DNA from 3 places in the Dickeya dadantii NCPPB 898 genome. Region 3 is predicted to be linked to each of the others. Evidence: predicted binding sites of a transcription regulator. Region 3 holds the regulator's gene; each other region holds the start of a gene.
The links. The regulator sigma-54, encoded in region 3, starts transcription at its own class of promoters, with help from an activator protein. The targets are predictions, from matches to a motif close to GTTGGCACANNTTTCGCTNT.
Positions count from the first base shown of each region.

Region 1: the regulator sigma-54 is predicted to act here: its motif matches at 5,340-5,359, upstream of DDA898_RS16750 (gamma-glutamyltransferase family protein).
Region 2: the regulator sigma-54 is predicted to act here: its motif matches at 2,221-2,240, upstream of norV (anaerobic nitric oxide reductase flavorubredoxin).

Region 1 is NZ_CM001976.1:3,708,845-3,719,194, reverse strand. It holds gene hpxA (allantoin racemase) at 1-387, shown strand, start outside; gene puuE (allantoinase PuuE) at 442-1,389, shown strand; gene hpxZ (oxalurate catabolism protein HpxZ) at 1,682-2,062, opposite strand; gene DDA898_RS16760 (AtzE family amidohydrolase) at 2,059-3,471, opposite strand; gene hpxX (oxalurate catabolism protein HpxX) at 3,468-3,665, opposite strand; gene DDA898_RS16750 (gamma-glutamyltransferase family protein) at 3,710-5,299, opposite strand; gene DDA898_RS16745 (MurR/RpiR family transcriptional regulator) at 5,463-6,302, shown strand; gene DDA898_RS16740 (transporter substrate-binding domain-containing protein) at 6,578-7,369, shown strand; gene DDA898_RS16735 (amino acid ABC transporter permease) at 7,379-8,044, shown strand; gene DDA898_RS16730 (amino acid ABC transporter permease) at 8,047-8,700, shown strand; gene DDA898_RS16725 (amino acid ABC transporter ATP-binding protein) at 8,681-9,412, shown strand; gene DDA898_RS16720 (pyridoxal-phosphate-dependent aminotransferase family protein) at 9,476-10,350, shown strand, end outside.
Region 2 is NZ_CM001976.1:931,717-942,066, reverse strand. It holds gene fumA (class I fumarate hydratase FumA) at 1-149, shown strand, start outside; gene norR (nitric oxide reductase transcriptional regulator NorR) at 593-2,119, opposite strand; gene norV (anaerobic nitric oxide reductase flavorubredoxin) at 2,282-3,778, shown strand; gene norW (NADH:flavorubredoxin reductase NorW) at 3,788-4,951, shown strand; gene tehB (SAM-dependent methyltransferase TehB) at 5,082-5,945, shown strand; gene ribB (3,4-dihydroxy-2-butanone-4-phosphate synthase) at 6,022-6,675, opposite strand; FMN riboswitch at 6,801-6,962, opposite strand; gene ubiK (ubiquinone biosynthesis accessory factor UbiK) at 7,123-7,407, shown strand; gene yjeH (L-methionine/branched-chain amino acid transporter) at 7,460-8,713, opposite strand; gene zipA (cell division protein ZipA) at 8,877-9,803, opposite strand; gene cysZ (sulfate transporter CysZ) at 10,026-10,350, shown strand, end outside.
Region 3 is NZ_CM001976.1:309,040-319,389, reverse strand. It holds gene DDA898_RS01950 (calcium/sodium antiporter) at 1-14, shown strand, start outside; gene kdsD (arabinose-5-phosphate isomerase KdsD) at 45-1,031, shown strand; gene kdsC (3-deoxy-manno-octulosonate-8-phosphatase KdsC) at 1,081-1,647, shown strand; gene lptC (LPS export ABC transporter periplasmic protein LptC) at 1,644-2,213, shown strand; gene lptA (lipopolysaccharide ABC transporter substrate-binding protein LptA) at 2,191-2,769, shown strand; gene lptB (LPS export ABC transporter ATP-binding protein) at 2,785-3,510, shown strand; gene rpoN (RNA polymerase factor sigma-54) at 3,558-4,991, shown strand; gene hpf (ribosome hibernation promoting factor) at 5,016-5,303, shown strand; gene ptsN (PTS IIA-like nitrogen regulatory protein PtsN) at 5,397-5,885, shown strand; gene rapZ (RNase adapter RapZ) at 6,035-6,889, shown strand; gene npr (PTS phosphocarrier protein NPr) at 6,886-7,158, shown strand; gene rnk (nucleoside diphosphate kinase regulator) at 7,339-7,749, shown strand; gene pmbA (metalloprotease PmbA) at 7,870-9,210, opposite strand; gene yjgA (ribosome biogenesis factor YjgA) at 9,401-9,949, shown strand.

The DNA of each region.
Region 1 (10,350 bases), 1.4 Mb from region 3:
ACCACGCTACCGCGCACGCTGATCATCGCCCGTCACCTGTTGCAGCGTTACGGCTTTGAACATCACTGCGCCGCGCTGCACGCTATCGACCTGCCGGTGTTGGCGCTGGAAGACGGTCAGGGGCTGGCGCAGCACAAGGTGCGGGAAATGTGTATACAGGCGAAGCGGCAGGATGGATCCGGCGCCATTGTGCTTGGCTGCGGCGGTATGGCCGATTTGGCGCAGGCGTTGACGCAGGAGCTGGGAATTCCGGTTATCGACGGCGTGGGCGCGGCGGTGAAAATGGTGGAGTCGCTGGTTGGGTTGGGGCTGACTACCAGCAAACACGGCGATCTTGACTATCCGTTGGACAAACCGTTGACCGGCGCATTCGGAACGTTGCGTTAATCGGCGGCGTGTAACGCCGTACCGTGGCGGTCATATCAATTCAGGAAAGAAATCATGACACTCTCTCAGCAATGGGGTTCAGACCCTGACTACCCGCGCGACCTGATAGGCTATGCCGGTAAGCCGCCGCACGCCCGCTGGCCCGGACAGGCGCGTATCGCGGTGCAGTTTGTGCTCAATTACGAAGAAGGGGCAGAAAACCATGTGCTGCACGGCGACGCCGGTTCCGAGCAGTTTCTGTCCGATATTATCGGCGCCGCCAGCTACCCGGCGCGGCACATGTCGATGGATTCGCTCTATGAATACGGTTCCCGCGCCGGTTTCTGGCGTATTCATCAGGAATTTCAGCGCCGCGGCTTGCCGCTGACGGTGTTCGGCGTGGCGATGGCGCTGGCGCGCAACCCGGCGGTGGTCGAAGCCATCAGAGCGGCGGACTATGACGTGGTCAGCCACGGCTGGCGCTGGATTCACTACCAGAATATGGATATCGACACCGAGCGCGCGCATTTGCAACAGGCGATTGCGGCGCACACGGAATTGTTCGGCCAGCCGCCGCTGGGTTGGTACACCGGGCGCGACAGCCCCCACACCCGGCAACTGGTGCTGGAGCAGGGCGGTTTCCTGTACGACAGCGACTACTACGGCGACGATCTGCCCTTCTGGCTGCCGGTGCGGCAAGTGGACGGCGGGGTGCGGCCGCACCTGATCGTTCCCTATACGCTGGATGCTAACGACATGCGCTTTGCCTCACCGCAGGGGTTCAACAGCGGCGAACAGTTTTTCAGCTATCTGAAGGACAGCTTTGACGTGCTGTACGCCGAAGGGGATGAGGCGCCGAAAATGATGTCTATCGGCATGCACTGTCGCCTGCTGGGGCGGCCGGGGCGTTTCCGGGCGTTGCAGCGTTTCCTTGATTACATCCAGCAGCACGAGCGGGTGTGGGTTTGTCGCCGTCAGGATATCGCCGAACACTGGTATCGGACGCATCCATATCCGGCCTGAGGCGATAGATACGTATAGAGACGATAGAGACGATAGAGACGCTACTAATAGTAGATAGTAGCGATGGCGCGTTTACCGCTTTCAGCCAATATCGTTTTATCTACCGTCTGTTTTCGCCAGACAATCTCCCTGCCGGACAATGTCACCGATAGATTTCATTGTCCGGCTTCTTTGTGTTTCACGATACCTGCGGGTGTTATTACTTGCCGGGATGCTCGCCGCCGCGACAGCCTCCCGTTAGCGCATCCGGATAGCCGGTAAAACACATACCGGCTATCCGCGGTTCCGTTCGTTACACCATCAGGCTCACATGAGCCGCCACGATCCGCCAGCCTTGTTCGGTACGCAGCCAGGTTTGCATCTGACGACCGATTTTCTCGCTGCCTTCACGACGAAATTCGGTGCTGGCGACCGCCGTATCGCGGCCGTAGGTGGTGATCACCGTGTTTTGCAACTGACGATCCAGCCCGGCCGACGGGCGGGCGGCGCGAAAAGCGCGGATCTGTTCAATGCCGTACAAGTTTTCCGAGGCGCCGTAGCGCACCGTGCGTTCGTCATGCCAGAACAGCGCGTCCAATACCTCGATGTCGTTGCCGGTCAGCGCCTTTTCGTAGCGGTAAAAGGCGGTGGTGACCTCGGCCAGCACGTCAGGCAGATTGATCTCGGGTGTCATACAGAAGCTCCTTGTGAATTAAGGGATGCGGGCGGCAAAACCCGGGCGATGCCGAGCTGTTCCAGGCGCCAGGCGGCGCGCAGCGCGACGTCTTCCCGCCACGGCGCGGCAATCAGTTGCACGCCAATCGGCAGGCCGCTGGCGGTCGCCAACGGCACCGTCACTACCGGCAGGCCGACGAACGAAATCGGCTGGGTCAGCATACCCATGCTGGCGCGGATCGGTAAATCGGTGTGGTTGATACGCATGGTGTCCTGACCGATCGATGTCGCCGGGCACGGCGTGGCCGGGGCGATCAACAGATCGGTATCGGCGAACAGCACCAGCACGTCGCGGCGGAAATGATCGCGGAAACGCTGCGCCTGCACGTACCAGGCGGCCGGGATCATCGCCCCGGCCAGCAGCCGTTCGCGGGAGAGCGGTTCAAACAGACCCGGCGTGGCGCGCAGCGCGGGCAGATACTGGTTGCCGCCTTCGCTGGCGGAAACAATAAACGCCGCCGTGCGCGCCAGCGCGGCGTTGTCCAGCACCGCGTCGTCATCGGCTTGCAGGGCGGTGGCCACCTGTTGCACGGCGGCGGCGGCCTGTTCATCGCACCACTGCGCGAAGTAGCCGCCCAGCACCCGGCTGCGCAGCGGCGCCTCGTTCGCCAGCGAGGCGACGGTTGATCGCAACGGTTGATCCGCCTGGAACCGATCCGCCGGATCGAGCCCCAGCAGCGCGTCATACACCCGCGCCAGATCGTCGGCGCTGCGCGCCAGCGGGCCGATGTGATCGAGACTGCCGACAAACGGCTGGGTGCCGTGGCGCGACAGGCGTCCGAAGGTGGGTTTCAACCCAAAGATGCCGCACAGCGAAGCGGGGACGCGGATCGAACCGTTGGTGTCGCTGCCGAGCGAGAAATTCACCAGCCCGGCCGCCACCGCCGCAGCCGAGCCGCCGGAGGAGCCGCCGGCGATGCGCGTCAGATCGTGCGGGTTGCGGGTGGCGCCGTAGTGGCTGTTTTCGGTGGTAAAACCGTAGGCGTAAGCATCCATGTTCAGCAACCCGGACAGCAGCGCGCCGCTGGACCGCAACTGGCGCACCGCAAATGCGTCCTGAGCGGCCGGCGCGCGCTGGCTGAACAGTCTGGCGCCGGCCAGCGTGGTTTCGCCGGCGACGTCAAACAGGTTTTTCACCGCGTAGGGCACCGCCGCCAGCGCGGGCAGCGTTTCTCCCTGACGACGCTTGCGGTCGATGTCGGCGGCTTCCGCCTGCATACGCTGCGCCGTGACGCCGGTATACGCGTTGATCGCCGGATTGTCGTTTTCGATGCGCGCCAGCGTGTCGCGGGCGATATCGGCGGCGGAAAGGTGGCCGGCCGCCAGCTCGGCCTGCAACGCACGGATGGACAGCTGAGCGGGGTTCATGGCCGGTATACCCCCGCCACTTCCTGACGTTCGTCCAGCGGGAACGCCATCAGCGGCTGCGCCATCGCGGCGATGCGTGTGAATTGTACATGCAGTTCCTGGCGACGGGCATCATCCAGATCCAGTTGCAACAGAATTTCCATCTGTTGCAGGTACGCGGCCAGCGCGTCCTGATCGATATCCCTATGTTCCATAAGTGAAGACCTTATCGGGGTGTGAGATTAGCAAGATAGTGAGATTAAAACCCGGCGGCGCTGCCGTTGCTGCGCGGGTCGCTGGCGCCTTCCAGCATGCCGTTGGCATGGCGGACGATAGCGCCGGCGTGGCCGACGGTTTCACTGAATCCGCCGAGCAGTTCCACATCGTGACCCAGCGTATGCAGCGCTTCGACGGTGGCCGGCGTAAAGCGATCTTCCAGTTTCAGCGTGTCGGAAGACTGGCCCCAGGTGCGGCCCAGCAGCCAGCGCGGCGCGGTAATCGCCTGTTGCAGCGGCACGCCCTGTATCACATGGCGGATGAACAGCGCCGCCTGCGTCTGCGGCTGACCGTCGCCGCCCATTGAGCCGTACACCATGGTTCGTCCGTCAGACAGTCGCGCCGCCGCCGGGTTGAGGGTGTGAAACGGCTGCTTGCCCGGCTCCAGCGCTAGCAAGTGGGCCGGGTCCAGACTGAAGGAGGCGCCGCGGTTCTGCCACAGCACGCCGGTGCCCGGCAGCACCATGCCGCTGCCGAATTCGTGATAGAGGCTCTGGATAAACGACACCGACAGGCCGTGGCGATCGCACACGCCCAGCCAGACGGTGTCGCCCGGCCCCTTGCCTTGCCCCCAGGGCGCGGCGGTGCGGGTGTCAACATGCTTGCTCAACATATCCAGATGGCCGGTGGATAACAGCGCCTGGATATCCTGGGTGATCCGTTTCGGGTCGGTGATGTATTTGTCGCGCAGCCTGAAAGCCAGCTTGGTGGCTTCCACCACGCGGTGTATGGTCTGGCTGTCGCTGAGGTCTTCCATCCCCAGACGGTCGGTGATGCCCAGAATCGCCAGCGACACCAGTCCCTGCGTCGGCGGCGCCAGATTAAACACCTCGCCTTTGCTGTGTTTCAGCACCAGCGGCACGGTACGGCGGGCGCGGTAATTCGCCAGATCGTCGGCGGTGACCGGCATGCCCAGTTCCGCCATTTGTGCCGTCATGCGCGCCGCCAGCGCGCCGCGGTAAAAGCTGTCCAGCCCGTCCTGCGCCAGTTGTTGCAGCGTGTCGGCGAGGTCCGGTTGGGTAAAACGGCTGCCGGTACGCGGGATCTCGCCCTGCGGCATGAATACGCGGCAGAATTCGGCGAAATCGCTCAGTTCGTGGCCGCGGTTAATCAGCGCGTCTTCCTGCGACTGGGTGACCGGAATGCCGTGGCGGGCGTAACCGATGGCGTCTTCCAGCAGGGTGGCGAGCGGCAGCGGGCGGTTGATGTCCAGCTCGGCGGCGTAGGTCAGCGCTTCCTGCCAGCCGCCCACGGTGCCGGCTACGGTGAGCGCCGCGGTCGGGCCGCGGTGCGGAATGCGGTTTTCCCCCGCATATAAGGCGCGGGTCGCCAGCGAACCGGCCGCGCCGCTGGCGTCGATGGCGATCGGGTCGCCCTGCGGCGGCACAATCAGCCAGAAGCCATCGCCGCCCAGGCTGTTCATGTGTGGGTAGACCACCGCAATGGCGGCCGCGGCGGCGACCATCGCTTCGATGGCATTGCCTCCGGCGCGCAAAATACGCTGCGCGCTGGCACTGGCAAGATGATGCGGCGTGACCGCCATGCCCGATGGGGCGATATTGCTTTGCATCATGAGTAATAAGGCTCTTGTTAGACGGTAGGGTGGTCGATGCTAAGCAAAAGCTGTTCCATCTTTTTTTCTGCTTGTCGTCGGCCGACGGTTATATGCTATGTTCAGCATAACGCCGAAAGGGTGAAACAAAAGTTACAGAGCGCAAAAAGTGACAAGGACAGGCATGAAGCAGATTGATGAACGGTTACGCAGCCAGTACAGCGAACTGTCGCCGCAGGAACAGCGGGTGGCGGAATTTATCTTTGACCATTTAGACGACCTCATTAGCTATAACAGCGCCGAGCTGGCGCGGCTGAGCGGCGTGTCCAAAGCCACGGTCAGCCGCCTGTTCCGCCGCCTGGGTTACCCCAGCTACCGGGAGATGCGCGATGAGCTGCGCACCCTGCGCCAGAGCGGCATGCCGCTGACGGATAACCGCGACGCGGTGCAGGGCAACACCCTGCTGTCGCGCCATTACAAGCAGGAAATGGCTAACCTGACGCAGTGGGTCAACCAGATCGATCCACAGCAGTTCGGCGCGCTGATCGCGGCGTTGCAGCAGGCGCGGCGCGTCTGTGTGCTCGGGCTGCGCAACAGCTATCCGGTAGCGTTGCATCTGCGCCAGCAACTGCTGCAAATCCGCCCAGCGGTGCCGCTGCTGGCGCAACCCGGCCAGACGCTGGCGGAGGAACTGGCGGATCTGGATGAGCAGGATGTGGTGGTGGTGGTGGCGTTCCGTCGCCGTCCGCGGCTGATCCTGCCGCTGTTGCAGCACTTGCGCACCCGGCAGATTCCGGTGCTGCTGCTGTGCGAACCGCAGGCGCATACGCTGCCGCCGTTGGCGACCTGGTCGCTGACCGCGCCGCTGGACAGCGTGTCGGCTTTTGACAGCTACGCCAGCGCCATGAGTCTGGTTAACCTGATCAGCAATGCGTTGCTGCATCAGATGCTGGCGGACGGCCGTCAGCGCATTCACGATATTGCCGATCTTTACCTGCAACTGGATGAACTGGAGCAGCGTTAATCGCGCGCCTTACTGGTGCGGATGTTCTTTTTTGGTGCAATAAATTCCTCTTGTTATGACCTGTTATTGTGCGCTGCGGACTGAGATTCGGGCGCTTTCTTCCACTGAATAAATCCCCGTACTTACCTGGTTCAGCGCAATTCCTCCCCGGTCTGCGGTAGCGAAACGCTAGCCGGATATCTGGCACGCATTTTGCTTTTTTATTTGCAACGAAGGTTTCAATATTCTTATTGAAGAATCTTTGGTTTCAAACTAACTTAACTGGGGGCACAGCAATGAAGATCGGAAAACGTTTTTTGGCGGTAGTTGGTGCAGCACTGTTGATGGTTCAGGCCGGACAGGTAATGGCGGACCAGTTGCAGGATATCCAGAAACGCGGCGTGTTGCGTGTCGCTGTGCCGCAGGACTTCCCGCCGTTCGGCTCGGTCGGCACCGATTTGCAGCCGCAGGGGTACGACATCGACATGGCGCGCTATCTGGCCAGCGAGATGAAACTAAAGTTGCAGCTGGTGCCGGTGACCAGTGCCAACCGCGTGCCGTATTTGCAGACCGATAAGGTGGATTTGGTGATTTCCAGCCTGGGTAAAAACGCCGAACGTGAAAAAGTGATCGATTTCAGCCGCGCCTACGCGCCGTTCTTCCTTGGTGTGTTTGGTCCGAAAGACACCGATGTCGGCGCGCCGGAGGCGTTGCAGGGCAAAACCGTCGGCGTGACGCGCGGCGCGGTGGAAGACATGGTGCTGACCGAGACTGCGCCTAAAACCGCCGACATCAAGCGCTATGAAGACAACAACACCACGCTGTCGGCCTATCTGTCCGGGCAGGTGCAGTATATCGCCACCGGTAATCTGGTGATTGCGGCGATTGCCGAGAAGAACCCGGCCAAAGCGCCGGTGGCGAAATTCATGCTGAAAGACTCGCCTTGCTACATCGGCCTGAAGAAGGACGAGCCGGCGCTGAAGGCGAAAATCGACGAATTGATTGAAAAAGCCGTTAAGGACAACACGCTCAACGGCCTGTCCGAGAAATGGTTGAAAGCGCCGCTGCCGGCCAATCTGGGCGCGTAAGGATACGCCATGACTTATCAGCTTCATTTCGCGGCGCTGTGGCCTTACTGGCCGGAGTTACTGGCCGGCCTGTGGGTCACCGTGCAACTGACGACGATGGCGACGATCGGCGGGATCGCCATCGGCATTTGCGGCGCGGCATTGCGTAGCGGTAAACCGACCGTCGTCAGCCGCCTGTGGGGCCTGTACGTCGAGGCGATCCGCAATACGCCATTTGTGGTGCAACTGTTTTTCATCGTGTTCGGTCTGCCGGGGCTGGGGCTTAAGCTCACCGCCGGGCAGGCCGCCCTGCTGGCGATGCTGGTCAACCTGGGGGCTTACAGCACGGAAATTATCCGCGCCGGTATTCAGGTGACGCCGAAAGGCCAGTGGGAAGCCGCGCGGGTGCTGGGGCTGTCGCGCGCCCAGACGTTCACGCGGGTGATTTTGCCGCCCGCGCTGCAACGGATTTATCCGGCGCTGGTCAGTCAGTGCATCATCGTGATGCTCGGTTCGTCCGTGGTATCGCAGGTGTCGTTCGAAGAGCTGACTTTCGCCGCCAATTTAATTCAGTCCCGGACCTTCCTCAGCTTTGAGGTGTATCTGGTGACCACGCTCTGCTATCTGGCGCTGTCGATGTTGATGCGTCAGTTGCTGTTGCTGGCCGGGCGACGCTTTCTGGGGACGCCGCGCTGATGATGACGTTTACTGACTGGGATATTGTGCGCAACCTGCTGCTGGCCGGGCGCTGGACGGTACTGCTGTCGCTGGCGGCGTTTTTCGGCGGCGGGCTGGTCACGTTGCCGCTGTTGCTGCTGCGCCTGACCAAACGGCGGTGGCCGCTGCGTCTGACCCGGCTGTACGCCGATGTGTTTCAGGGCACGCCGCTGCTGATGCAGCTGTTTCTGGCGTTTTTCGGGCTGGGGCTGTTCGGCATCGACGTCAGCCCGTGGACCGCCGCCGCGCTGGCGTTGACGCTGTTTACCAGCGCGTTTCTGCTGGATATCTGGCACGGCAGCGTGCAGGCGTTGCCGAAAGGGCAGTGGGAAGCCTGCCGCTGCCTGGGGCTGAGCTTCACGCAGACGCTGACCCGGGTGATCGCGCCGCAGGCGATGCGTATCGCCATCGCGCCGACGGTCGGCTTTTCGGTGCAGGTGATCAAGGGCACCGCGCTGGCGTCGATCATCGGTTTCGTCGAACTGACCAAGGCCGGCACCATGCTCAATAACGTTACCTTCCAGCCGTTCAAGGTGTTTGGGCTGGTAGCGCTGGGCTATTTCCTGCTGTGTTACCCGCTGTCGTACTACAGCCGTTATCTGGAGAAGAAATTCAATGCCGCTCATCACCATTAATCAGGTCCATAAATATTACGGCCAGAACCACGTGCTGAAAGGGGTGGATCTGGATGTTGATGCGGGCGAAGTGATCTCCATCATCGGCCGCAGCGGCTCCGGTAAAAGCACTCTGCTGCGCTGCATTAACGGGCTGGAAGGTTATCAGGACGGCAGCATCAAGCTCGGTGGTATAACCGTAACCGACCGCGACTCGCAGGCGCGGGAAATCAGCCGCTCTATCGGCATGATTTTTCAGAATTTCAACCTGTTCCCGCACATGACCGCGCTGGAAAACGTGATGCTGGCGCCCAAGCTGGTGCTGGGTAAAAACGCCGCCGAATGCCGCGAGCTGGGCGTGAAAATGCTGGAAAAAGTCGGGCTGGGCGAGCGTATCGATTACTACCCGTCGAGCCTGTCCGGCGGCCAGCAGCAGCGGGTGGCGATCGCCCGCGCGCTGGCGATGAACCCGAAGGTGTTGCTGTGCGATGAGATCACCTCCGCGCTGGACCCAGAACTGGTCGGCGAAGTGCTGAAGGTGCTGGAACAACTGGCGGCTGAGGGCATGACGTTGATTCTGGTCACCCACGAAATGAATTTCGCCCGCGAAGTGGGCGACCGGGTGGTGTTCATGCATCAGGGCAAGGTGTGGGAGCAAGGTAAGGGCGATGAACTGTTCGCCAACCCGCAGACCGCCGAGCTGAAACAGTTTATCGCCTCGGTGCGGCTGTAGCGCCGCGAGCCGTACAAGCCATTACGATTTTAATGTTATTTAAGGATATCAGGAGTTCATCACATGCATAACGACCTGTTTGCGCAGATCAATCCGCCCCATCGTCTGCTCATGGGGCCTGGCCCGATCAACGCCGACCCGCGCGTACTGCGCGCGATGGCCAGCCAACTGGTCGGGCAGTATGACCCGGCAATGACCGGGTACATGAATCAGGTGATGGCGCTGTATCGTCAATTGTTCCGCACCGATAACCGCTGGACGATGCTGGTGGACGGCACGTCCCGCGCCGGCATCGAGGCGATTCTGGTGTCGGCGATCCGCCCCGGCGATCGGGTGCTGGTGCCGGTGTTCGGCCGCTTCGGCCACCTGCTGTGCGAGATTGCCCGCCGCTGCCGTGCCGATGTGCACACCATCGAGGTGCCGTGGGGCGAGGTATTTACGCCGGATCAGATAGAAGACGCCATCAAGCGGGTGAAACCGCGCCTGTTGCTGACCGTGCAGGGCGACACGTCGACGACCATGCTGCAGCCGCTGGCGGAGCTGGGCGCTATCTGCCGTCGTCATGACGTACTGTTTTACACCGACGCCACCGCTTCGTTCGGCGGCAACCCGCTGGAAACCGACGCCTGGGGGCTGGATGCGGTGTCCGCCGGGTTGCAGAAATGTCTGGGCGGGCCGTCCGGCAGCTCACCGGTGACCCTCAGCTCGCGTATGGAAGCGGTGATTCGCCAGCGTAAATGCGTGGAGCAGGGGATCCGCACCACCGACCATCAGGACGGCGACGATGAAATGATTTACTCCAACTACTTCGACCTCGGCATGATCATGGATTACTGGGGACCGGAGCGGTTGAACCACCATACCGAAGCCACCAGCATGTTGTTCGCCGCCCGCGAGTGCGCCCGCGTGATTCTGGAAGAAGGGCTGGACGCGTGCAT
Region 2 (10,350 bases), 620 kb from region 3:
GCCTGGAATGCGTGGAATACCCGGAGCTGGGTATGGAAGCTATCTGGAAAATCGAAGTAGAAGACTTCCCGGCCTTCATCCTGGTGGATGACAAGGGCAACGACTTCTTCCAGGTGATCCAGTCGCAGAATTGCACCCGCTGCGGTTGATGATTCGTCAGGCTAGGGGACAATATTGCTGACAGCCCCTTACAGGTAAGGTGACGGTTTTTCCGGCGTTAAAAACTGTGCCGAGGTGGGCGAATTCGCCGGGTGAGCCGCATGGACGCGGCGAAAGCTCGTGCCGCGTCTGACAAAAACGCCGGAAGCGTTTTTGAACACCGTTTACGCTGGCCCGCAGGGCGAGCCCCAGGGATGGGGCGAGTAATCGTGTCACGAGCGGCCCGAATAGCGAAGACGAACGCCGAGGGAACCGCGCAGCGGCACAGTTTAGCCCCCAGCCAGAGGTCAAGGAGAGGTGGCGTGAACCTCTCCTTGTCGTGCGTGCGATGCTGCTGCAAAGGGACAGCCAATGTCATCACGCACGAAACATCTCGCCGCTCCGGCATAAATTCTCCAGTAACAAAATAATCAAGCTGTTTATCAACACAAAATTATTTTATCCCCAGCCGTTTTGCCATCCGGTGCAAATTACCGCTATCCACCGCCAGCTCGCGGGCGCAAGATGACCAGTTGCCCTGATGTCGCGTCAACGTGTCGCTAATCACCTGCCGTTGATACTGATCCGTCGCATCCCGCAGGCTGACGCCACGCCACGGCGGTACGGTATCGGCGGCGGCCGAATGAGGCTCGTCAGGCAAAACGCCATCCAGATTCAAATGCTCCGGGCGTAATGTCAGATCGCCGGTCGTTCCACCGGCCCGCGCCACAATGGTCGCCCGGTAAATCACATGTTCCAGCTCGCGCACATTTCCCGGCCATGGATAGCTCGCCAGCAACTGCGTCGCCTCCGACGACAACGCCAGCCGCTGCAACCCCAACCGGGCACGGCTGCGCTCGCAGAAAAAACCGGCCAGCACGGCAATATCCTGACCGCGCGCGCGCAGCGGCGGCACCGACAGCGGAAACACGCTCAGACGATGGAACAGGTCGGCGCGGAAAGCGCCTTCCTGTACCGACTGTTTTAAATCCCGGTTGGTGGCCGCCAGCACGCGCACATCCACTTTCAGGCTACTGTCGTCGCCTACGCGCTGCAAATCGCCGTACTGCAATACCCGCAACAGTTTGGCCTGTAACGTCAGCGACAATTCGCCGATTTCATCCAGAAACAGCGTACCGTTGTCCGCCAGTTCGAACTTGCCAGTACGGTGGTGAATGGCGCCGGTAAACGCCCCTTTCACGTGACCAAACAGCTCGCTTTCCGCCACCGACTCCGGCAGTGCGGCACAGTTCAGATACACCAGCGGGCGGCCCGCACGCCGCGATCCCTGATGGATAGCCCGCGCCACCAGCTCCTTGCCGACCCCGGTTTCCCCCATGATCAGCACGTTAAGATCGCTGTCGGCCACGATAGCCACTTCTTTTTTCAGCTGCTGCATAGGCTCAGATAATCCCACCATCTCGTCAGCCTCCGCATCCGCCATCGGAGCGGCATCCGGCAGCGGCGCCAGCGTTTGCCGTTCCAGTTGCTCCATCAGCAACGCATTGCTCAAGGCAACGGACGCCATCGCGCCAATCAGCCGCAGTTCCTCATCGCTGAAATGATCGAACTGGTGAGGGTCCATCCCATCAATGGTCAGCGCGCCGATCAGCGTATGGTGAGCAAACAGTGGCAGGCCGACGCAGGCGTGGACTTTCAACGCTTCCTGACCGGGAATCAGGCCATCGTAAGGATCGGGAAGCTGGCTGTCCGCCGGGAAACGCACCACATCGCCCGCCCGGGCTATCGCCTCCAGCCGGGGATGCTCGGACAACCGGAAACGCCGCCCCAGCACGTCCGGCGCCAGTCCATCGGTCGCCAGCGGACGCAGCAGTTGGCTTTCATAACACAGCAACGCAGCGGCATCGCAACACAGCAACTGGCGCAAACTATTGAGCAGGCGCTGAAAGCGGTCCCGGGTTGAAAGCCCTTGTTGCAGTTCAATGGCAATGTGCGCAAAGGAATCTATCGATAGCGGCATGGTCTGTCTTTTTCACAAAGGAGTGTCAAAAAGACATTACTCAGTTATTGTCATAATGACAAAGAGTATTTTTAAAGTACTTAATAATCAAACAGATAAAATTTGGCACGGCTCATGCAATGACATCGCATCCACCTTTACTACATTCACTGGAGTATTACGATGTCTATTCATGTTAAAAACAATATTCACTGGGTCGGGCAGCGGGATTGGGAAGTGCGCGATTTCCACGGAACCGAATACAAAACGCTGAAAGGCAGCAGCTATAATAGCTACCTGATCCGGGAAGAAAAAACGGTGCTGATCGACACCGTTGACCACAAGTTCAGTCGTGATTTTGTACAGAACCTGATGACGGAGATCGATCTGGCGCAGATCGATTACATCGTGATCAACCATGCCGAAGAAGACCACGCCGGGGCGCTGAGCGAACTGATGGCTCACATCCCCGAGACGCCGATCTACTGCACCCATAACGCCATCGACTCCATTACCGGCCATCACCATCATCCGGAATGGCATTTCCACACCGTCAAAACCGGCGATTCGCTGGATATCGGCAACGGCAAACAGCTGGTCTTCATCGAAACCCCGATGCTGCACTGGCCTGACAGCATGATGACCTATATGAGCGGCGACGCGGTCCTGTTCAGCAATGACGCTTTCGGCCAGCACTACTGCGATGAGCATCTGTTCAATGATGAGGTCGATCAGGGCGAACTGTTCGAACAATGCCAGCGCTATTTCGCCAATATCCTGACGCCGTTCAGCCGCCTGGTCACCGCCAAGATCAACGAAGTGCTGGGGTTTAACCTGCCGCTGTCGATGATCGCCACCTCCCACGGCGTGGTGTGGCGCGACGACCCGGCGCAGATTATTCATCACTATTTGCGCTGGGCCGACAGCTATCAGGAAGATCGCATCACGCTGTTCTACGACACCATGTCCAACAATACCCGCATGATGGCTGACGCCATCGCGCAAGGGATCCATGATGTCGATCCGGGTGTCGCCGTAAAAATCTACAATGTCGCCCGCCACGATAAAAACGAAATTCTGACGCAGGTGTTCCGCTCCAAAGGCGTACTGGTCGGTTCTTCCACCATGAATAACGTGATGATGCCGAAAGTGGCCGCCATGCTGGAGGAAATCACCGGTCTGCGTTTCCAGAACAAGAAAGCCTCCGCCTTTGGCAGCTACGGCTGGAACGGCGGCGCGGTTGACCGTATCCAGACCCGGCTGATGGATGCCGGCTTTGAAACCACGCTTTCGCTGAAAACCAAGTGGCGTCCGGATGGATCCGCGCTGGCAATCTGCCGGGAACACGGCCGTGAAATTGCCCGGCAGTGGGCGTTGCATCCGTTAACCGTATCGCCTGCCGCCGCTATCGACGCCGCCGCTATCAACACCGCCAAAACGGCCGAAACGGCTGAAACACCGGCGATCATGGCGGCGCCATCTGCCTGCGCCTGTACCAGCGCGTCAACGTCGCAAGATAATGACCGGATGCAGTGCAGCGTGTGCCAGTGGATTTACGATCCCGCCATCGGTGAACCGATGCAGGACGTGACGCCGGGCACCCCCTGGTCTGATGTGCCCGACAGTTTCCTGTGCCCTGAATGCGGCTTAGGCAAAGACGTGTTTAATCCCATCCACTAAGGAGCGGTCATGTCTGACGACATCATTGTTATCGGGGCGGGTTTCGCCGCCCGGCAACTGATTAAAAACCTGCGTAAGCAGGATACCCAACGCCCGATTCGCCTGATCACCGCCGACAGCGGCGATGAATACAACAAACCGGAGCTGAGCCATGTGATCAGTCAGCATCGCCCCGCCGACGATCTAACGCGCATGAGCGCGGCGCAATTTGCCGAAGAACAGCGGATTACGCTGCTGGCGCACACCTCCGTCACCGGCATTGATGCCGGGCGACGGCAGGTTATCTGCGATACCCGGCACTATGATTATCACACACTGGTGCTGGCGACGGGCGCCAGCGCCGTGATACCGCCGGTTCCCGGTCATGAGTGGATGCTGACGCTCAACAGCCAACAGGAATATCGCCGGGCGGAAACACGTCTGACGCAGGCGACTCGCATTCTGATACTGGGGGCGGGTTTGATCGGCAGCGAACTGGCGATGGATATGGCGCAGGCCAGCAAGCACGTCACGCTGGTGGATCGGGCATCGCATCTCCTTTCCGCGCTGCTGCCCGTCGACATCAGCGCCCGGCTGCAAGACGCCTTGCTGCGACAAGGCGTAGAGCTGATGCTCAATAGCGGACTTCAGCGGTTGGAGAAAACCGACGCCGGCCTGGAAGTCACGTTGATGTCCGGGCGCACGCTGGAGGTCGACGAAGTGATCTCCGCCATCGGATTGCGCGCCAATACCTCGCTGGCAACTGCCGCCGGTCTGACGGTGAATCGCGGCATCGTTACCGACAGTCAGATGCGTACCTCCGATCCGCATATTTACGCACTGGGCGACTGCGCCGAAATCAACGGCAAACTGCTGCCCTTTTTGCAACCGATTCAGCTAACCGCCAACATTGCTGCCAGCAGCATTATAACCAGCACCAGTAATACGGCTGACCAGATACGGGGAGGGAACGGTTCCCTCACCCTACCCGCAATGCTGATTAAGGTGAAAACCCCGCTGTTTCCATTACAGCTGGCTGGCGAAACACAGAACCCGGAGCTGGTCTGGCACACCATCGCCGATCGTGGCGGAATAGTGGCAAAAGGGATGGAAGGAGAGCAACTGCGGGGGTTCGTCGTGGGTGGCGATCGCATGAAAGACGCCTTTCCGCTGTTACGGCAACTGTCATCATGAGTCGCCATCATATCGATGTAATGGTCGCCATACGGTCAGCAGATTATTTGATGTATTTACAATACATATTTCTGGTCACACCATCGCGTGATTAATAGAATAGCCGGATACGCGGATGCACGAGGTTTTTATGCAAGAACTGATTTGTTATAAACACATGCCGGTATGGAACAGCAGCACGCTGCCTGCGGCATTCCAGGAAAAACACAACACTAAAGAAGGTACCTGGGCAAAGCTACAGATTTTAAAAGGCGAGCTGACGTTCGACCTGCTAACAGAACAGGGTGACACCAAAGAGCGCTTCCAGTTCTCACCTCAGCAGCAACCGCCCTATATTGAACCGCAGTGCTGGCATCGCATCGTCTCATTTTCAGACGATCTGGAATGCCAGTTGGGCTTTTACTGCTCGGCGGAAGACTATTACCACAAAAAGTATGAGCTGACACGCACCCACTCGGAAGTGATCAACGCCCTGCGTTATGTTCAGCCGGGAAAAGCGCTGGATCTGGGCTGCGGCGGCGGGCGCAACGCGCTCTACCTGAATCTGAAAGGGTTTGACGTCACCGCCTGCGACAAAAACGCGATGAGCATTGATTCACTTAATAGCATCATCGCCGGCGAACCGCTCAGCCGGATTGATGCGTTCGTCCACGACATCAATCTGGCCGATATTCGTCACCAGTACGATTTCATCCTGTCGACAGTGGTGTTTATGTTTCTGGAGCGGGCGCGGATCCCGGCTATCGTCAGCAACATGCAGCAACACACCGTCGCCGGGGGCTATAACCTGATCGTCGCCGCCATGTCCACCGACGATTTCCCCTGCCCGATGCCGTTCTCGTTCACCTTCGGGCACAACGAGTTGCACGACTATTATCGTGACTGGGAGATCGTGAAATACAACGAGGATGTGGGAGAACTGCACAAAACCGACGCCAACGGCAACCGTATCAAACTGCGCTTTGCCACGCTGCTGGCGCGCAAACCTGCCTGAAGCCGACGCCTGAAAACAATCAGGGCCGGAAAACCGGCCCTGCGGGAACAACAGTCAGCGGCACGCCGCCGGATAATCAGCTGGCTTTACGCTCAGCCGCCTGGCGGTAGGCCACCAAATCTTCGATGGTCAGTACCGGCATAGCGTGCTGTTTCGCGAAGGCGATCACTTCCGGCGCGTGGGCCATGGAACCATCATCATTCGTCAGTTCGCACAACACGCCGAACGGTTTGAACCCGGCCAGACGCATCAAATCCACCGTCGCTTCGGTGTGGCCGCCGCGCGCCAGCACGCCGCCCGGCTGCGCACGCAGCGGGAACACATGGCCGGGACGGTTCAGGTCGCTCGGGCGAGCGTCATCGGCAGTCGCCACGCGAATCGTGGTCAGACGGTCAGCGGCGGATACGCCGGTGGTGACGCCTTCGGCGGCTTCAATCGTGACGGTGAACGCGGTCTGGAAATGGCTGGAGTTGTTTTCCACCATCATCGGCAGTTCCAGCTTCTGGCGGCGTTCCTCGGTGAGACACAGGCACACGATGCCGCTGCCGTGACGGATGGTCAGCGCCATCTGCTCAACGGTCATGGTTTCGGCCGGGAAAATCATGTCACCTTCGTTTTCACGATTTTCATCGTCCAGCACCATCACACCGCGGCCGTGACGCAACGCATCCAGCGCACGTTCAACACGTTCGACAGGGGTACCGAATTCGGAAAGTAAAGTCTGATTCATGGTAAAGAAACCTCATTGTTAATATGGATTACCAGAATCAGGGCGAACTTGAGGAGCCGCTTTTGCACTGAATAAACAGGCAAAAACGCAAAAATAACGCGGGCAGGCGTAAGCCTGTCAGAAACCGTTACTCTCTCCCATCCGGACTATTACCGTCGGCCCCGGAATTGCACCGGATCTGCTGACCTCAAACGATACCGCCTGAGCGCTCGCGGGCTTCCAGCTGGCCTGATGGCGCAAACTGGTTTACCGCCGGTGGGGAATTACGCCCCGCCCTGAGAATAAGCAGGGCTACTATAGCGCTAACCGGAGGGACGGGCAATCTCTAACGCCGCTTATGGATCGCAAAATTCATCGCATGAAAATCACTTTTTGTTTATACCGCTTCAGTCTGGCATTACACTTGGGCTATATAGGCCATTTCGTCAAACAGTTCAGGAAAGCGTCATGATTGACCCGAAAAAGTTAGAGCAGATTGCCCGTCAGGTGCAGGAATCCATGCCAAAAGGCATCCGGGAATTTGGCGAGGATGTGGAGAAGAAAATCCGTCAGATTCTGCAATCGCAACTGGGCAAACTGGATTTGGTCAGCCGCGAAGAGTTTGATGTGCAAACCCAGGTATTGCTGCGAACCCGCGAGAAACTGGCGCTGCTGGAGCAGCGTCTGAGCGCGCTGGAAGCGAAAGCCGCAGGCAGCGAGCCGACATCACAGCCGCCAGCCGATCCGCAGTAATCCCTGCCGGCGCGGTGCCAGACAGGGCTTTCTGCCCTGTCTGCTTTCACTTTCACCCAGCCGTCACGGCCTCGCGTCTGGCTGGCAGCAGCAACCACAACGCCGCCAGCATCCCCAACGCATACAACGACTTCCAGCCGAGCGTCAGCAACAGCGCCGCGCACAGTACGCTGCCGACGCTCGCCATCACGCGGGAACGCCCGCGCAACAGACGCCACCCCGCCAGCATGCACAGCAGATAAATCAGAATGAAAATGCCGTTGGCGTAAACGATCAGCTCGGATAGCGGCAAGTTCAGCCAGTAAATGACCAGACAGCAGATCAAACAGCAAGCCACCACCAGCGATAACGCATTCACCGGCGTACGCGACGCCGATAAACGGGCCAGCCGGCTCTCTTCTGGCGCCTGCGACCACACCAGCCGGGCAAAGCCCTGAGTATAGATATTCACGCTGGCAAAACAGGCGAGATAGCCCACTATGCAGGCCAGCCACAATGCATGATCGCCGAACAGACGCACCACGATACCGGGCAAAGACGCAGTAGCCGCCTGATGAGGGCCATACGCGCCGAAATGCAACACCGCGACAGTACATCCCCAGTAAACGGCGCCCGCCAGCAGCATACCGATCAGCAACGCGCGTGGAAAATCCCGCTCGGGCGATTTGAACTCCGTCGCCAGATGGGCAAAAGCCTCCAGCCCGACGAAGCACCAGAACATCACCGCCAGCGCATCCAGCATCTTCGTTCCGCTAATGTCCGCCAGCGCAGGCCACGGAATCTGGGACGGCATAATCCGACCCTGCCACCAGATCGCCGCCACCAGTAAGACCACCAGCAGCGCAATCAGCGTCTGTATCGTGGCGCTGGAACCGGCGCTGCGCATGCCCAGCAGCCAGATCACGGCCAGCGTCAGCAATTGCACCAACAGTAAGCCGCCCGCCGTCAGGCCAAAGGCCGCCTGCCAGAAACCGGCGGCGATTTGCATCGCCGCGGGCAAACCGACCGGGATGACCGACAAAAATAACCAACCGGTGACCCGGGCCAGACGGGGGCCAAACGCCAGCCGAACAAAATGCGCCGCGCCGCCGGCATTCGGGAAGTGCCGGCCAAGCGACGCAAAGGCGATAGCGATTGGAAACACCAGCGCAATCAGCAGCGGCCAGGCCCACAGGCTATCGCCTCGCGCCTGCTCCGCCACCAGTGCGGGCACGGCAAACACGCCGGTCCCCAGCAACGAGGTCGACAACAACCCGATGCCCTGCACCAGCCCCAACTCCTGTTTTAACGTATTACTGCCGCCCACTGTCTACACCTTGTCGCCAGCTGGCACGCATCTTGCCCCGCGCCGACGCATTGAACGTGAACGCCGCACGGACGAACACGGTGAAAGTAAAAAGCCCCCGCGGACGGAGGCTTCTGAAAACTACAAGTATTAACGACACATTCGCCGTTATTCGCCCTGAACGTTATTCGCCATTAGCCTTGAGTACCGCACGAATACGAGCTTTATAGGCTTCCACTTTCTGCGGCGTCACCAGACGACGCTCGTCGTCCAGCACAACGCCGCCCACGTCATCGGCGATACGCTGAGCCGACTGCAGCATCAGCTTGAAATTCTGGCTGGCGTCGCCGTAAGACGGCACCATCATGAAAATCGACACACCCGGCGTGGTGAACTCGGACATCGCGTCCACATTGAAAGAACCGGGTTTGACCATGTTGGCCAGGCTGAACAGCACCGGGCCGCTGCCCGCCGGATTGACGTGACGGTGGAAAATGTTCATTTCGCCGAACTGGAAACCGGACTGCAACACGCTTTGCAGCAACAATTCGCCGCCGATCACACCGCCCTGATGCGCCGCCACATGCAGCACCAGCACGGCTTCCTGCTGCTGTGCGGCCGCGGGCGCGTCTGGCGCCGGCGGTTCGGGTTGCCGGTCATAGGCTTCCGACACAGTCTCGTCGACAGTGCGCGCAACGGGTTCGGATACCGGCTGCGGTTGCTGATACTGGGGAGTGGGCTGAGGCTCCGCACGCGGTGCCTCAGGCTGAACGGGCTGACGCAACGGCGCTTGCGGCTCGACGTCATCCAGCAGCGGATCATAGGCCGCCGGTTCCTGCCCGAAGGACGGCGCTGAACGCTCGCCCGAAGGCGTATAGTTGCCGGGCGAAGGATTCTGCTGGCCGCGGGAATGCGTTACCCGCACCTCGCCGACCCCTTCATCAAGCTCCTCCAGCGGGGCGTCGTCACGCTTTGGCTTCAGGCGTTTTACCGGACGATCGCGGAAAAGGGACGAGCGCTCCTTACGGCTTGTCCAAAGACCATGCAGTAACAGTGCTATAATTGCGATCGCGCCAACAACAATCAAGATCAGACGCAGGTCCTGCATCATTGCTATCCCAGTTATTCCAATACGTTGCCACTACGGCAAATACACATACCTCTAACTGTATTTGCCTGTGTACCCAAGTGCAAGTCTGGGCGCTAGTTTATGATAATAAAGATCGACTGCGGGCATTTTTTTGCCGTTTTTTCATGCAAATCGCAACTAGCCAGCTGAAAATCATCCCGATATGATGCCGTAACCTGCATATCATAGGGTGAGAACAGCACCATGTCTTACACGCAACACCTTGATCCCAAACACAGCGGCCTGCATTACTTTCTGAAAGGCTGGCAACTTCTCTCACTGCCCGGCATCCGCCGTTTTGTCATTCTTCCCATGCTGGTTAATATCCTGCTGATGGGCGGCGCTTTTTGGTGGTTGTTCCACCAGCTTGGCACCTGGATACCGCAACTGATGACCCATGTGCCGGACTGGCTGCAGTGGCTGAGCTATCTGCTCTGGCCGCTGGTGACCCTCTCCGTGCTGCTGGTGTTCAGCTATTTTTTCAGCACCATCACCAACCTGATCGCCGCGCCGTTCAACGGCCTGCTGG
Region 3 (10,350 bases):
TCTTGTTCTCATAGCCAGAGCATTGGCAACGCAGGATGTTTTACATGTCACATTTCGAGCTACAACCTGGTTTCGATTTCCAGACCGCCGGCCGGCAGGTACTGTCCATCGAACGCGACAGCCTTGCGCAGTTGGATCAATACATTGACGACAATTTTTCGCGCGCCTGCGAGAAAATGTTTTACTGCCACGGCAAGATAGTGGTGATGGGTATGGGCAAGTCGGGGCATATCGGCTGCAAGATGGCGGCCACCTTTGCCAGCACCGGCACGCCCGCCTTTTTTGTCCACCCCGGCGAAGCCAGCCACGGCGATTTAGGCATGATTACCGCGCAGGATATCGTGATCGCCATTTCCAACTCCGGCGAGTCCCATGAAATTCTGGCGCTCATCCCGGTGTTGAAGCGCCTGCAGGTGTGCCTGATCTGCATGACCGGCAATCCGGAAAGCACGATGGCCAAAGCGGCGGACATCCATCTTTGCGTCCATGTATCGCAGGAAGCCTGCCCGCTGGGTCTGGCGCCGACCTCCAGCACCACCGCTACGCTGGTGATGGGCGATGCGCTGGCCGTCGCGCTGTTGCAGGCGCGCGGCTTTACCGCCGAAGATTTCGCGTTGTCGCACCCCGGCGGCGCACTTGGCCGCAAACTTTTGTTGCGGATCAACGATATCATGCACACTGGCGACGAGATCCCCCGCGTCGGCCGCGATGCGTCGCTGCGTGACGCGTTGCTGGAGATTACCCGCAAGAATCTGGGGATGACGGTGATTTGCGGCCCGGACGATCGTATCGAAGGCATCTTTACCGATGGTGACTTACGCCGGGTGTTCGACATGAATATCGATCTTAACAGCGCCGGCATCGCCGATGTGATGACGCGCGGCGGTATCCGGGTTACGCCGCAAACGCTGGCGGTGGACGCCCTGAATCTGATGCAATCCCGCCATATCACCTCACTGCTGGTGGCGGAGGACGACCGCCTGCGGGGGATCGTCCACATGCACGATATGCTGCGCGCCGGCGTGGTATGAATCGGCGGCGTGAGTACAACGCAGAATGAAAAACCAAGGATATGTGTGAATGAGTGAAATCCGGCCGCAAACCGATACCTGCTACGGGCCTGTCGATACCCAGGTCATGCAACGCGCCCGTGATATACGGCTGTTAATCTGCGATGTCGATGGCGTACTTTCCGACGGCCTGATCTACATGGGCAATCAGGGCGAAGAACTGAAAGCCTTCAACGTTCGCGACGGCTACGGCATTCGCTGCCTGCTGACGTCCGACGTCGACGTGGCGATTATCACCGGCCGTTCGTCGCAGCTGCTTGTCGACCGCTGCCAGACGCTGGGTATCCGCCATTTATATCAGGGACAGTCGGATAAGCTTTTGGCCTTCCGCGAGCTGTTGGATACACTGTCGCTCACCGCCAGCCAGGTCGCCTACATCGGCGATGATCTGATCGACTGGCCGGTGATGGCCGAGACAGGGTTGAGCGTCGCGGTGGCCGACGCCCATCCGTTGCTGCTGCCCAACGCGCACTATGTGACGCGTATTGCCGGCGGCCGCGGCGCGGTCAGAGAGATTTGCGATCTTATTCTGCTGGCGCAGGGTAAACTGGACTTCGCCAAAGGGCTGTCGATATGAGTAAAACAAAACGCTGGCTAACGCTGTTGCTGGCATTGATTGCGTTGGTGCTGATCGGGTTAAATCTGACAAACCAGCGTGCGGGAAATGGGCCGACGGAAGTGCAGAATAATGATCCGGCCTATACCATGCAGCAAAACATTACCGTGGTGTATGACCCGACCGGAAAGCTGAGTTACAAGCTGGTGGCCGAAAAAGCGGAGCACTACAACGCCGACCAGGTAAGCTGGTTTACCCAGCCGGTGGCGACCATGTTTAATGAACAAACCGTCGCCACCTGGTCGGTACGGGCCGACCGCGCCAAACTGACGAAAGATCGCATGCTGTATCTGTACGGTCATGTCGAGGTCAACAGCCTGACCAACGACTCACAGTTGGAGCGAATTAAAACGGATAATGCGCAGATAAATCTGGTTACGCAGGACGTGACGTCGGATGACGAAGTCACCCTGTACGGTGTCAACTTTACTTCTAACGGACTGAAAATGCGCGGAAATCTGCGCAGCAAAACCGCTGAGCTGATCGATAAGGTAAAATCCTATTATGAAATCCAACCAAAAAATTAATGTTTTACACAGCATACTGATCGCCAGCTCGCTTTTTGCCGTCAGTGTTCCGGCACTGGCGCTGACCGGCGACACCGATCAACCCATCCACATCACCTCCGATCAGCAGGCGCTGGACATGCAGGGCAATGTGGTGACGTTCACCGGCAACGTTATCGTCACGCAGGGCTCAATAAAAGCGCAGGCCGACAAGGTGGTGGTCACCCGTCCTAACGGCCAACAGGGCCATGAAGTGATCGAGGGTTACGGCAACCCGGCTACCTTCTATCAGATGCAGGACAACGGCAAGCCGGTCAAAGGCCATTCTCAGAAGATGCGTTACGAAATGGACAAACAGCTGGTTATTCTGACCGGCGACGCCTATCTGGAACAGCTGGACAGCAACGTCAAAGGCGACCGCATCACTTATCTGGTGCAGCAGCAGCAGATGGAAGCGTTCAGCGACAAAGGCAAGCGAGTCACCACCGTGCTGGTCCCGACGCAGTTGCAGGACAAAGGCACCCAGAACGGCGCCAAGCCCAGCGGCAACACCGGCAAGCCCACCAAACAACAGTGAGTAACGCGCTAACCCATGGCAACACTAATCGCCGAAAATCTGGCCAAGGCGTATAAAGGCCGCAAAGTGGTGGAGAACGTCAGCCTGAATGTGAATTCGGGCGAAATCGTCGGGCTGCTTGGGCCCAACGGGGCCGGCAAAACCACCACCTTCTACATGGTTGTCGGTATCGTCCCGCGCGACGAAGGCCGCATCGTGATCGACGATGAAGACATCAGCCTGCTGCCGCTGCACGATCGCGCCCGCCGCGGCATCGGTTACCTGCCGCAGGAAGCCTCGATTTTTCGGCGTCTGAGCGTCTACGACAACCTGATGGCGGTGCTGGAAATCAGAAAAGATCTGACCCGTGAACAGCAGCAGGATCGCGCCCACGAACTAATGGAAGAGTTTCATATTGTTCACCTGCGCGATAGTTTGGGACAATCGCTGTCCGGTGGTGAACGCCGCCGGGTGGAAATCGCCCGGGCGCTGGCCGCCAACCCCAAATTCATCCTGCTGGACGAACCCTTTGCAGGGGTAGACCCGATTTCGGTCATCGACATCAAGAAAATCATTGAGCATCTGCGCGATAGCGGATTAGGCGTGTTGATTACCGACCATAACGTTCGCGAAACGCTCGATGTCTGTGAACGTGCTTATATCGTTAGTCAGGGCCAGCTTATTGCCCACGGCTCACCGATGGATATACTGGCGAATGAGCAGGTAAAACGAGTCTATCTGGGCGAAGGCTTCCGACTCTGATAACGTCATTTTAGGTTGATCATTCAAAAAGGAAGTTAGCGCACGTTATGAAGCAAGGTTTGCAACTCAGGCTCAGCCAGCAACTGGCTATGACACCGCAGTTACAGCAGGCCATCCGCCTGCTGCAGTTGTCCACGCTTGAACTCCAGCAGGAAATCCAACTGGCGCTGGAAGGCAACCCGTTGCTGGAGCAGGCCGATATTCATGACGAAGTGGAAACCCAGGAAAGCAGCGACAGCGAAACGCTGGATACCCGCGAGGCGCTGGAGCAGAAGGATATGCCCGACGAGCTGCCGCTCGACGCCGCCTGGGATGAAATCTACACCGCCGGCACGCCGTCCGGCACCAGCACTGACTACCGTGACGAAGAGCTGCCGGTCTATCAGGGCGAAACCACCCAGACGCTGCAGGATTACCTGATGTGGCAGGTGGAACTGACGCCGTTTTCCGACACGGATTCCGCCATCGCCACGTCTATCGTGGACGCGGTGGACAACACCGGCTACCTGACCGTGTCGCTGGACGATATCCGCGACAGCATCGGTAACGACGATGTGACGCTTGAAGAAGTGGAAGCGGTGCTCAAGCGCGTACAACGCTTCGACCCTGTCGGCGTGGCCGCCCGCGATCTGCGCGAATGCCTGCTGGTGCAGCTATCGCAGTTCGACAATGGCATTCCCCGTCTGGCCGAGGCCAGACTCATCGTCAGCGAATACCTCGACCTGCTCGCCAACCATGACTTCCGTACCCTGATCCGCACCAGCCGTCTTAAGGAAGAAGTGCTGAAAGAAGCGCTGGCGTTGATCCAGTCGCTGGATCCGCGCCCGGGGCAGTCGATCAACACCGGCGAATCCGAGTATGTCATTCCGGATGTGCTGGTGCGCAAAATTCAGGGCCACTGGGCGGTGGAGCTTAATACCGACAGCGTGCCGCGTTTGCAGATCAACCAACAGTACGCCGCACTCGGCAGCAGCGCGCGCAACGACAGCGATGGCCAGTTTATTCGCAGCCATTTGCAGGAAGCCCGCTGGCTCATCAAGAGTCTGGAAAGCCGTAACGATACTCTGCTGAAGGTGACCCGCTGCATTGTGGAACAACAGCAGGCGTTCTTCGAACACGGCGAAGAATTCATGAAACCCATGGTGCTGGCGGATATCGCCCAGGCCGTGGACATGCACGAGTCCACCATTTCCCGCGTAACGACCCAGAAATTTCTGCACAGTCCGCGCGGTATTTTTGAGCTGAAGTATTTCTTTTCCAGCCACGTCAACACCGACAACGGCGGCGAGGCATCATCCACCGCTATCCGCGCGCTGGTCAGGAAACTCATTGCAGCGGAAAACCCCGCTAAACCGCTGAGCGACAGCAAGCTGACCTCACTGCTTTCCGAACAGGGAATCATTGTGGCCCGCCGCACTGTCGCCAAGTATCGAGAGTCTTTATCTATCCCGCCGTCAAACCAACGCAAACAGCTGGTTTGACCCCTACATGAGAAGGAAGACGATATGCAGCTTAACATTACCGGACACCACGTCGAAATTACCGATGCTCTGCGTGAATTCGTAAACTTAAAATTCGCCAAACTTGAGCAATACTTTGATCGTATCAATCAGGTGTACGTGGTACTGAAAGTGGAAAAGATCCTGCACATTGCGGATGCCACCATCCACGTCAACGGAGGTGAGCTGCATGCCACATCGGAAGCGGATGATATGTATGCCGCCATCGATCTCTTGATCGACAAGCTGGCAAGACAGTTAAACAAACATAAGGATAAACTGAAACAGCACTGATTTTTGCCGTTTCAGGTGCAGGGACAGCAACCGGCCCACTGTGTGATGGCGGGCCGGTAACCTAAGGCAACAGTGTCGTTAAGTGAACGTATCATGAACAACGAGCCCGTTATGCAACTTAGCGCTGTTCTCCGTAAGGAGTGCACGCGTAGCGCCGTCCACTGTCAGAGCAAAAAGCGCGCACTGGAAATCATCAGTGAACTGGCCGCCAGACAGCTCAACCTGCCGCCGCAGATGGTGTTTGAAGCGATTCTGACCCGGGAACGCATGGGCAGCACCGGCATCGGCAATGGCATCGCCATTCCGCACGGCAAGCTGGAAGACGAGAATACGCTGGGCGCGGTCGGCGTCTTTATCCAGTTGGAACAGCCGATCGCCTTTGACGCCATCGACAACCAGCCGGTCGATCTGCTTTTTGCCTTGCTGGTTCCCACTGAACAATGTAAAACCCACTTACATACTTTGTCGCTCGTCGCCAAACGGCTGGCGGATAAAACCGTGTGTAAGCGGCTGCGCGCCGCTCAAAGCGATGACGAGCTGTATCAGATCATGACGGAAGCGGATCTGTCCGACCAGCCCTGACGGCTGGCGGGCGCCGGTTTCGGCTGCTTTCCACAACACGCGTAACAGCAGGCGCGAGCCTGACAGGATGCCGGCCCTGCCGGGAAAACGAAGTTAGCTAACTGTGGCGGTGGACATTCACCATCCCGCTGCCAGGGGGGAGTCGTCAGATGGTGCTGATGATTGTCAGTGGTCGTTCAGGTTCGGGGAAATCCGTAGCCCTGCGCGCGCTGGAAGACATGGGTTTCTATTGTGTAGATAACCTGCCGGTGGTGCTGTTGCCCGAGCTGGCGCACACGCTGGCGGAACGAAATATCTCCGCGGCGGTCAGCATTGACGTGCGCAACCTGCCGGAAACGCCGGAAGTGCTGGAACATGCCCTGACCCGCCTGCCCCAGAGTTTTTCTCCCCAACTGCTGTTTCTGGACGCCGATCGCAATACGCTGATTCGGCGTTACAGCGACACCCGTCGCCTGCACCCGCTCTCCAGCAAAAACCTGTCGCTGGAAAGCGCTATCGATGAAGAAAACGATTTGCTGGAGCCGCTGCGCTCGCGCGCCGATCTGATCATCGATACCTCGGAAATGTCGGTGCATGAATTAGCAGAAATGTTGCGCACCCGCTTACTGGGCAAACGCGAGCGCGAGCTGACCATGGTCTTCGAGTCATTCGGCTACAAGCACGGCATCCCGATTGACGCGGACTACGTGTTTGACGTGCGTTTCCTGCCTAACCCCCACTGGGACCCGAAACTGCGTCCGATGACGGGTCTGGATAAACCGGTGGCCGCGTTTCTTGACCGGCACACCGAAGTCCACAACTTCATCTATCAGACCCGCAGCTACCTGGAACTGTGGCTGCCAATGCTGGAAACCAACAACCGCAGCTATCTTACCGTCGCCATCGGCTGTACCGGCGGTAAGCACCGTTCCGTCTACATCGCCGAGCAACTGGCGGATTACTTTCGTTCCCGTGGCAAAAACGTACAGTCACGCCACCGTACGCTGGAAAAACGCAAATCATGACCGTCAGGCAAACCGTTGAAGTGAAAAACCGCTTAGGGATGCACGCCCGCCCGGCCATGAAGCTGTTCGAGCTGGTACAAAGCTTTGACTCCGCGGTGTTGCTACGCAATGAAAGCGGCACCGAAGCCGACGCCAGCAGCGTCATCGCCATGCTGATGCTGGATTCGGCCAAAGGGCGCCATATCGAAGTGGAAGTTACCGGGTCGGATGAAGAACAGGCGCTGGCGGCGGTTATTCAGCTATTTGAAGCCGGGTTTGACGAGGATTAATCTGTCGCATTTCCTCCCGCTGGCGCAAGTCGCCATTCGTGATCCCGATCTCTTCCTTTTTATGCGGTACGTTTTTATGCGGTAAGTTCCTGGCATCCCTGCTACCATCGGATTAACTTATGCCCCTGCCCTTCGTGGCGGGGGCGTTGTTATCAGTTATTGCAAAAACTGGAGAAACATATGGATAAACCGCACCTGACGATTAGCGAGCTGGATGCCGAACGCCTGGATGCGCTGCTGGAGCAGCCCGCTTTTGCCGATACCGAGGTGGCGCAGGCCCTGAGCGAAGAACTGGATCGGGCGGATATCGTCCAGCCGGTCGAGATCCCAGGAGATGTGGTCACCATGAATAGCCGGGTTCGGTTCCGCGACCTGCTCACGACGGAAGAACATATCCGCACGCTGGTCTATCCGGCCAGCCTGAAAGACAGCCGGGAACAGATTTCGGTCATGGCGCCGCTGGGAGCCGCGCTGCTCGGCATGCATGTCGGCAACAGCATTGCCTGGCCGTTGCCGAATGGCGAAGAAACGCGGATTGAAGTGATGGAACTGCTCTACCAGCCGGAAGCGGCGGGTGAATACCACCGCTGATAACGCCGAAATGCGCCAAACGACTGCCCTGAATATCCGGGCAGTCAATGTCTGTGCAGCAGTCAATGTCTGTGCAACAGCCAATGCCGGTGCAGCAGTTAATATCGGTGAAAAGGAACCTTATACCCCGGCGATCTTCATCGACGGCAGCAACACCGAACCGCACTGGATATTGCTGCGCGTCTCGATATCATCACCGATGGTCACCATGTTACGCAGCATATCTTTCAGGTTGCCGGCGATGGTGATTTCGCTCACCGGATACTGAATTTCGCCGTTCTCCACCCAGAATCCGGCGGCGCCGCGGGAATAATCCCCGGTTACCGCACTGACGCCCTGCCCCATCAGGCTGGTGACCAGCAAGCCGGTGCCCATTTCCTTCAGCATGCCGTCAAAATCCAGCCCGCGCCCGGCAATACGCCAGTTATGAATCCCGCCGGCATGACCGGTGCTCTTCATGCCCAGCTTACGACCGGCATAGGTGGTCAGCAGCCAGGTTTGCAGCACGCCCTCTTTGACGATATCGCGCTGTTCGGTGCGAACGCCTTCGCTGTCGAACGGAGTCGACGCCAGCCCTTTACGCAAATGCGGCAGTTCCTGAATGGTCAGCCATTCCGGCAGAATCTGTTTGCCGAGACTATCCAGCAGGAAGGTGGATTTACGATAGACGCTGCCGCCGCTGATGGCGCCGACCAGATGACCGAACAACCCGGTCGCCACCTCGGCTGAGAACATCACCGGCGCCTCCATGGTAGCCAGTTTACGTGGCGACAGGCGCGCCAGCGTACGGCGGGCGCACTCTTCACCGACCCACGCCGGCGAGTCCAGATCGCCCAGCGCACGTCCGATGGTGTAGGCGTAATCGCGCTCCATATCGCCGTTGTGCTCGGCAATCACGCTGACCGACATGGAATGGCGGCTGGAGCAGTAGCTTTGCAGCATGCCGTGGCTGTTGCCGAACACCTTGATGCCATAGTGGCTGTTAAAACTGCCGCCTTCGGTGTTGGTGATGCGTTTGTCGGCCTTCAGCGCCGCCTGTTCGGCGGCGGCGGCCAGCTCGATACCGCGATCGGCGTCCAGCTCCGCCGGGTGGAACAGATCCAGATCCGGCGCCTCAAACGCCAGCAGATCCTTGTCCGCCGGGCCAGAGCATGGGTCAACCGAGGTGTAACGGGCAATATCCAGCGCCGCCTGCACCGTGCGTGCAATCGCGTCCGGGCTCATATCGGTGGACGACGCGCTGCCCTTGCGCTGCTGATAGTAGACGGTGATGCCAAGCGCACCGTCACTGTTGAATTCGACGTTTTCAACTTCACCATACCGGGAGCTGACGCTGATCCCCGTTGTTTTCGTGACGGCAACTTCCGCCGCATCAGAACCGGCACGGGCCAGTTCCAGCGCCTGCGATACCGCCTGTTCCAGCACTTTACGCTGTTCTGCAACCTGAGTGATTATTGTCATCGATTTGCCATAATGAGTAAGAAAACATTCAGATAATCCATGATGCAACGAATGCTGTCCGCCTGCTATTCGTCACCTTACCTCAGACGTAAAATGAGGTAGCCTGTAATTGAGTCTAACAGGATCAGCGGACAATTTCGCACAAAGCCCATAACCTGATAGGATCAGCCTCTTTTATTGGGGAGCCACGATGAACAAACATCCCGAAGACTGGCAGGATGACGTCCCGGACGCCAGCCAGGACGATGACGACGAAGAGATAATCTGGGTCAGCAAAAGCGAGATCAAACGCGATGCTGAAGCCCTGAAGGCACTGGGTACCGAGCTGGTTGAGCTGGGTAAGAACGCGCTGGAGCGCATCCCGCTGGATGAAGACCTGCGCGCCGCGATTGAACTGGCGCAGCGCATCACTAAGGAAGGCCGCCGCCGGCAGTTGCAGCTGATTGGCAAGATGCTTCGTGCCCGCGACCCGGAGCCCATCCAGACCGCGCTGGACAAGCTGCGCAACCGCCACAACCAGCAGGTATCGCTGTTCCACAAACTGGAGCAGTTGCGCGACCGGCTGATCGCCGAAGGCGACGGTGCCGTTCCGGACATCCTTGCGCTTTACCCGCAGGCCGACCGCCAGCAACTGCGCTCACTGGTACGTAACGCCCAGAAAGAAAAAGCCGCCAACAAGCCACCCAAATCAGCCCGGCTGATTTTCCAGTATTTGCGTGAACTGGCGGAAGCCGAATAATACCAGGCAAGCACCTTACAGTGCCTCAGATTGCTGACAGACGCGATCAGTGCGAGATGAAGGGTTTTTCCGGCGTCAAAAACTGTGCTGAGGCGAGCGACTTCGCCGGGTGAGCCGCATGGATGCGGTGAAAGCCCGTGCCGTGTTTGGAGCACGTCATGGGCGGCCCGAACAGCGAAGTCGAACGCCGAAGGAACCGCGTTAGCGGCACAGTTTAGCCCCTAGCCAGTGGTCAAGGAGAGGCGGCGTTTGAGCCTCTTCTTGTCGTGCGTGCGATGAAATTGCAAAGAAATTACACCGTTTATCCCGCACGAAATCACTCACTCATCTGACAGACATCACCATTCATAAAACAACCCAGCTGTTTGTCAACAGCCTCACTCACTGGCACCTTGTGTAAC